2 regions of the Nicoliella sp. ESL1113 genome follow, and region 2 is predicted to be linked to the other one. Evidence: riboswitches for the same ligand, from Rfam matches in the RefSeq annotation. Region 2 holds a riboswitch; the other holds the start of a gene.
What was found. A riboswitch is a leader RNA that binds a small molecule or an ion and turns the genes downstream of it on or off. The one in region 2 is predicted to bind thiamine pyrophosphate.

Region 1: another riboswitch for thiamine pyrophosphate. It lies ahead of ACSYTJ_RS08155 (uracil-xanthine permease family protein); the one in region 2 lies ahead of tenA (thiaminase II).

Annotation. Positions count from the first base shown of each region.
Region 1 covers NZ_CP196388.1:306,447-310,378, forward strand. The annotation lists gene ACSYTJ_RS08145 (amino acid ABC transporter substrate-binding protein/permease) at 1-126, shown strand, start outside; gene ACSYTJ_RS08150 (amino acid ABC transporter ATP-binding protein) at 123-851, shown strand; TPP riboswitch at 1,081-1,187, shown strand; gene ACSYTJ_RS08155 (uracil-xanthine permease family protein) at 1,289-2,593, shown strand; gene ACSYTJ_RS08160 (LuxE/PaaK family acyltransferase) at 2,596-3,729, shown strand; gene ACSYTJ_RS08165 (acyl-CoA reductase) at 3,722-3,932, shown strand, end outside.
Region 2 covers NZ_CP196388.1:439,228-443,159, reverse strand. The annotation lists gene thiM (hydroxyethylthiazole kinase) at 1-593, opposite strand, end outside; gene thiE (thiamine phosphate synthase) at 593-1,237, opposite strand; gene thiD (bifunctional hydroxymethylpyrimidine kinase/phosphomethylpyrimidine kinase) at 1,224-2,036, opposite strand; gene tenA (thiaminase II) at 2,036-2,740, opposite strand; TPP riboswitch at 2,824-2,915, opposite strand; gene ACSYTJ_RS08935 (carbon-nitrogen hydrolase family protein) at 3,052-3,861, shown strand; gene ACSYTJ_RS08930 (hypothetical protein) at 3,923-3,932, opposite strand, start outside.

The DNA of each region.
Region 1 (3,932 bases), 130 kb from region 2:
AAAATTATTATCGCAAGAAACCTTGAAGGATTTAAGGTCTGGACAATTGTTGCTTTGATTTACTTAATCGTGATCACGCTGTTGACCTGGTTATCTAAATGGGGTGAAAGGAGAACTAGATTATGATTAAAGTAGACGTTAAAAACCTAGTCAAGAACTACGGGAGCAACCACGTTTTAAAGAACGTTGACTTTCAAGTTCAAAAAAACGAAGTGGTCGTAATTATCGGACCATCCGGATCTGGGAAAAGTACGTTATTAAGAACCTTGAATAAGTTGGAAGAACCAACCTCTGGTTCCGTAATCATTGATGGGAAGGACATCGCAGACCCAAAGACCGATATGAATAAGGTTCGTGAAAACATCGGGATGGTGTTCCAACATTTCAACCTCTTTAACAATCTTTCAGTTGGTGACAACATCATGTTAGCACCAGTTGAGTTAAAGAAGGAAACTAAGGAAGAAGCTGCTGAACAAGCCAAGAAACTCTTGGAAGTTGTTAACCTTTCCCAAAAATTTGATGCAAAGGTGCAATCACTTTCTGGTGGTCAAAAACAACGGATCGCCATTGCCCGTGCTTTAGCCATGAAGCCAGACATCATGTTATTTGACGAACCCACCAGTGCCCTTGATCCAGAAATGGTTGGTGATGTTTTGCAAGTAATGAAGCGTTTGGCTAAGGATGGAATGACAATGGTGGTCGTAACCCATGAAATGGGCTTTGCCCGTGAAGTTGCGGACCGCGTGGTCTTTGTTGATGACGGTAAGATTTTGGAATCAGGAACGCCTGAAGAAATCTTTGATCATCCTAAAAATGCCAGATTACAATCATTCTTGGAAAAAGTGCTATAAAAAATAAATAATGAAATAACCATCTTTCGGATTGCGAGGGATGGTTATTTTTTTATGCTTTGATAACAATTTAGATGATGGCTGAACCAACGCTTTATGGGGCGGATTGTTTAGCTCACTAAAAATAAAATAACTTTTTTGTTACTATAATATCCACTATTTTTTGAAACATTTATCTAAAAATGTCACTTTTGCTTGTTGTTTGATTATGCTATACTCAAATTACTTAATTAACTGCAAGGGGAGCCGTTCGGCTGAGACTAGGTTAATCATGACCTTGACCCTAATGAACCTGATCTGGTTAGTACCAGCGTAGGAATGCAGCGGATATTTATGAAAACTATCCAATTCTTTTTGTGGTGCAAACTATCCAATTTTTTGTTGTGAATTGGGTTCTCAGTTTAATTAAGCCAAAATGCTTAAGGAGAGATGTTTTCATGAATAATGAACAGGAAAAGCAAAGTTTGGATCCCGCAAACTTAAAATGGGGGCAAACGTTTCTTGCAAGTATTCAACATATTTTTGTTTCAAATGTATGGTTAGATCCAATTTTTGTGGCTTCAACAGCTGGGTTATCACTGAGCTTATCGACTAATTTAGTTAATGCAATTTTTATTGCATCTGGGTTAGTAACGATTATTCAAGCCACTAAGTTAGTTCGCCTTCCAATTGTGCAGGGACCATCCGCAGCTTTTGATGCGTTGATGATCAATGCTGGAAAAACGGGGACGTTACCCGCAGCTGGCGGATCGATTTTACTAAGTGCGATCTTAGCCTTCTTTTTAGCGGTTACTGGTTTATTGTCCAAGTTAACTAAATGGCTTCGACCAGCAATCACTGGAACGATTATCTTTTTAGTGGGGGTCTCATTAGCTAGTTTTACACTAGCGGAATTTTTAGGTGGGGACCCGACTGCAGCATCATTTGCATCACCCAAGACCTTATTCGTAGCAATTGTAACCGCAGGAATCGTAGTCTTTTTATCGATTTTTGGAAAGGGTGCTTGGCATCGCTATTCATTTTTAATTGCATTGGTAGCTGGTGATCTGATTGCAGGATTGACTGGCATGATCAATCTATCAGCGGTTGGTTCTAAGCCACTGTTCGGTTTACCACACATCCTTCCTTATGGGATGTTGAAGTTTAATTGGACCATCTTCTTAACGTTCTTCATTGCCTACTGTGTGGCGATTATTGAGGCATTGGGAGTATATGAAGCATCGGCTGATGTAACTAATACTAAGGTGGACCAAAAGAGAATGGAAAAGGGAATTGCTGGTGAAGCAGCGGGATCAATCTTGTCATCACTAATTGGTGGGTTCCCAACCACAGCATTTGCTCAAAACTTAGGAGTAATGAAGCTGACTGGCATTCATTCTAGAAAACCAATCCTACTAGCTGGTAGTTTGTTAGTGGTATTAGGCTTTATTCCAAAGCTAGGGGCCTTTTTATCTTTGACTCCCGCTCCAGTAATTGGTGGGATGTTCCTACCAGCAGCGGCCACGTTAATTACAACTGGTTTTAATATTTTAAAACGTGCTGAAAATAATGATACGAATAACTTAATTATTGGTTTATCGATTATGCTTGCAATCGGGATTCCAGCTTATGCTTCTGGCTATACGGGAGCATTAAAGCCATTATTAACTAATAACATTTTATTAGGAGCAATTTCTTCAGTTGTTCTTCACATTATCCTAGTGGCAATTCCTAAAGCATTTAAAAAGCAGGAGGCGGAATAGCAATGGTGCTATCAACAGTTGAAATTCAAAGAGAAGTTTTAGCGTTTATTGATCAATATGCAGTTGCTGATGCGAACGAAAGCGCAGGTGCGTTTAACGAATTAGCGCTTAAAATATTTAACTATCAATTTGAAAATAACTTACCGTTTAAAAAATATGCCAAGAGTCAAAGAAAGACCCCGTTGTTAGTGCGGGATTGGACTGAAATTCCATTGATGCCAATTCAGGGTTATAAACGATTGACCTTATCTGCCACCCCGATTACGGATGATGAACCCGTGTTTATGTCGAGTGGAACGACCGATCCAACCCATCGGAGTCGTAATTATCACCCCACTTTTAAAACTTGGGATGCTTCGATGCGCTTTCCGTTCAAGAAATTTGTAATGCCTGATCATGATAAAATGCGGATCATTGGTCTATTTCCAGGTGAAGATATCAACCCTAATTCTTCACTGTCCAGATACGTTAGTAAGGCAGTCGAATTTTTTGGTGATGAGCAAAGTAAAATCTATGTGGATGAATCACAAATGGATTTTGCTGGCATTATTGCGGCCTTGCAAGCATCAATTAAGGCCAATCAACCAGTAATGTTACTGGGGGCCAGTTTTTCATATGTTCACTTATTAGACTACCTGAAGCAAAACGATTTACATTTCCAGTTACCAACCGATAGTCGGCTGTTTGATACTGGTGGTTTCAAGGGACAGTCCAGAAGTGTCGAATTTCAAACGTTGATGCAAGAAATCGAAGATACGTTTGGCATCGATCGTGATCACTATATTAACATGTATGGGATGACTGAAGTTTGTTCACAATGCTATGACCAAAACATTTATGATTTATATCATGATCAATCAATTAACTACGATAAGGCTGCGCCAGCATGGGTGCGGATCCAAATTTTAGATCCAGATCAATTAACGCCGGTTAAAAATGGTCAGGTCGGGCTAATTGCATATTACGATCTTTCGAATTGGAATTCCTGTGTGGGAATCTTAACCGAAGATATGGGTGTGCAAGATGAAGCAGGCTTTAAATTGTTAGGCCGGGTCAAGGGCGCTGAAGCTAAGGGGTGTTCGATCGCGGTCGACCAACTACTGGCTTCTAATCAAGCTGGTGATCAAATTGACTAAGGATCCCATTCAAATCATCCCGATTGACCTGTTTAGCCTTCCTCGTGAGGTGCAACCAGTTAATTTTAATTACTATTCAATTTCGGATGGTAATACGACATATTCTTTCCGTTATCCTGAGTTGACCGCTGCTGAAATTGCGCAGACTGCTCGGATAATTAAGCACCACCAACATAGTTACCTAACTAAATTAACGCTTGCTG
Region 2 (3,932 bases):
GCTAAGATCCCATCTAGCATGTCACCAGAACCAACGTTTGTTTGAAAATATGGATGGCCGTTATCGACTGAGTAGGTTGTATTGCCATCGGTAACGATATCTCTTTCTCCAGATAAGACGACCCAACAATCGTATTTTTGAGCCACTTTTTGGGCAATTGACGCAACATCTGCATCGCCATTTCCAGCATCGATCCCATTTGCAGTCCAGTTAACGTTTGCAAGATAGGCGATTTCACCAGCATTACCACGGATCACATTGAACTTGACTTCCTTAGCAGCACGGAAAAAATTATCCTGACGTAGTTCAGTCGCACCAATGGCAACTGGATCGATCACAACGGGAATTCCACGTTTATTTGCGACCTTTCCACTTGCGATTACATTTTTCAACGTATCTTCATTAGTGGATCCCATGTTGAAAACAGCTGCTGATGCAATGTTAGTTAGGGCAGCTGCCTCGCGTTCATCCGTGAACATGATGGGTGAGCCTCCGTAAAAATTGATTGCATCCGCTACGTGTTGGGGGGTCACCATGTTGGCAACGTTTAAAATCACTGGATTAAGCTTATGAATTGATTCAATCGTTAACATTATGCTTCTCCTTTCAATACCTGAATCGTATGGGCAACGTCTTTACTTTGCATAATATCAGAAATAACGGCAACACCACTAACGGAATGCTTTAGAACTGATGCTACATTATTTTCATGGATTCCACCGATGGCAACAATGGGCTTCAATGTCGCTTGATTCATCTGAAATAGGCCATCTAAACCAATCGGTTCCTTAGCATTATCCTTACTGTGAGTTGAAAAGACTGGGCCGACACCTAAGTAATCAACGCCCGTTAAGTCACCGCTAGCAACTAATTCATCAATATTATGAACTGATAGACCAACAATCATCCCATTTGCTTCAGCTACGACGTCTTGAATTGGTGTGTCACTTTGGCCAACGTGAATTCCATCAGCATCAATTTGGCGCGCTAACTCAAAATCATCATCCACAATTAATGGAATCGAGTACTTACTAGTAATCTGACGAACTTGTTTTCCTAATGCTAAGCGATCATCACCGCTCAAGGATCCATGGTCTTTTTCACGGTATTGGAACATAGTAATTCCATTTTGACAAGCCAGCGTTAATTGCTCAATAAATTTATCCTTATCTCCATTAATGTTTTGGGTACCACCAATAAAGTAGACCTTCAACATATCCGTATTAAATTTTAACATCTGTTCCTTCAGCTCCCCAATGATTTAGTGGTCCGTGTCCTTGACCAACATGAATTTCATGTTGCAAGATCTCATTCATGTAGGCTTTAGCACACTTAATTGCTTTTTCAACATGACAACCCTTGGCAAGTTCTGCCACCATTACTGATGAAAGGGTATCACCAGTACCGTGCTTACGCTTAGAGTCAACATGTTTACCAGTCATCCAAAAATCGGTGCCATCGGCCAATAGTACATAATCAGCGTTCTCGGGACCATCGCTATGGCCACCCTTAATAACGACATTCCTAGCGCCCAATCTTTGAATTTCTCGAGCAGCATCTTTAATTGCCTCTTTACCTTCGATCTTATGTTTAACGATCGTTTCAGCTTCAGGCATATTAGGCGTAATAATGTCAGCTAGCGGGATGAGATCTGAAATCACAGTATCGATCGCATCATCGCTCAGTAGTTTCGCACCACCTTTAGCAACCATAACTGGGTCCACCACTAAGCTGCCGAACGAGTATTTCTTAATATTTTTAGCAACGCATGCAACGTGTTCAGCGTCAAATAGCGCCCCTGTCTTAGCCGCCTTAATCACAAAATCATCAGCGATTGAAGCAAACTGAGCATCCACCATCTCGAGGGGAAGGGGATATACCTTTTGAACATCCAATGTATTTTGAGCGGTTACTCCGACCACCACGCTAGTGCTAAACACATGACATTCCTGCATGGTTTTAATATCAGCCATCATCCCAGCACCGCCACCAGAATCAGTTCCAGCAATCGTTAACGTTTCAGGAAATTCTTTCATTACTTATATTCCTCCTTAGCAGCTTCTAGAGATTCCTTAAATTGCCAGTCTTGTTGATAAAACGCCTGTTCCCAGAACTGCCATTCTAGTTCACAACTCTTTAAGAAGTATTGACTTGCTTCTGCTAGTTCTTCATTAGAAGCATGTTCAGCAAATCGATCAACAAATTCAAACACAGTATCACTCATGGTCTTATCGTTTTCCTTACTAGCATAGAACATAATCCAATCATAATAGGGATTATCCTTAGTAGCATACCCTTCACTAACCAAGTGATCAGCGATTTCTGAATAGGTCCAAGGACATGGTTGAAAAGCGGCTAAAATATTCAGTAACGAACCCGTTTCTCCTGCCCGATGCATATGTGATTCATATAAATATGCCTTAGGCGATGGGGTAGCGTGTTGTTGACTTTCATATGTGACCCCCGCAATGTCACAGAAAATATGATGGGGATGAATTTCACTATTTAAGATAAAACTAATTTGACCATTAAAGAAATTCATTAATTCACGGTCATTACATTTAGCAATCGCATTACCATAAATTTTAATGAATTCACTAAGGTATTGATAATCTTGTTGAACATAGAATTTCAATGCCTTGGCAGGGACCTCACCATTAGCAATCCCCTTGATGAAGGGATGTTCGAAAATTTCCTTTAGAATTGGTTGTGCTTGTTGTTTCAATTGATCTGAAAACATGTTGAATCCTCCTAATTAATAACCATCCTGGGAAATAAAAAAAGCTTCCTGAGCAATTCAGAAAGCGCCTATTAATCGTTTTTATTTCGACTTCAGCCACGTTCCTACGCTAGTATTATCTAGAATCAGGTTCAATGGGTATTATCTCAGCCATACGGCACCCCAGTGGACAGTTAGATTATTTAATTACAAAACTAATATACCATATCTACTATTTAGTGTCTATTCACAAACACATAATGGAGTTAAGATTGACATTCTTTAATGGTTAGATTAGAATTCAATTAAAATAATATTAAGTAGGTGATCATTTGACTTATAAAATTGCATTAGCCCAAGCATATTCCGATATTGACCAAAATGTTAATCAAGTTAAATTTAATGACTTTGTTAATCAAGCTGCGGAACACGGCGCTGAATTAGTTGTCTTTCCAGAAATGTTCATGAGCACCATATCACCAACGGCTGGATTGGATGAAATTAATCAACATTCTGAAGCCCTGGATGGCCCATTTGTAACCAATGCAAGACAAACAGCGATGACAAAGCATGTCTGGATCATATTCGGGATGCGTGAAACTAATGATGATAATAATGATAAACGGGTCTATAACACGATCGTTGTCATCAATGATAAGGGTAACATTGTTAGCACCTATCATAAAACGCATCTCTACGATGCATTTGGGACTAAGGAGTCTGATCAGATTAAGCCTGGTAATAAATTATTTGAACCGATTGATACGCCATTCGGTAAAATTGGCTTATTTGTTTGTTATGAGCTTCGGTTCCCAGAAGTAGCGCGTTATGAAGCAATTCATGGCGCTGATATTATTATCATTCCAACAGCTTGGGTTAGCGGGCCACTAAAAGAATATCACTGGAGTTCCTTATTGAAAGCTCGTGCAATTGAAAACACGACCTTCATTGTGGGATGCGATAAACCCGATAGTGACAACCGAGTTGGATTGAGTCAAGTAGTCGATCCAATGGGAATCGTCGCTGCCCAAGCAGGAACTAACGAAACCATCTTGTATGCTGATATTGATTTAGATGTGATTAAGAAGGTGCGCCAAAAATTACCATCTGCTGCACAACGGATGCCAGAACTATATGATTAGAATAAATTATCCAATAATAAAAACGGTAGCTCCATTTCACTATGGAACTACCGTTTTTTTATTATTGATTG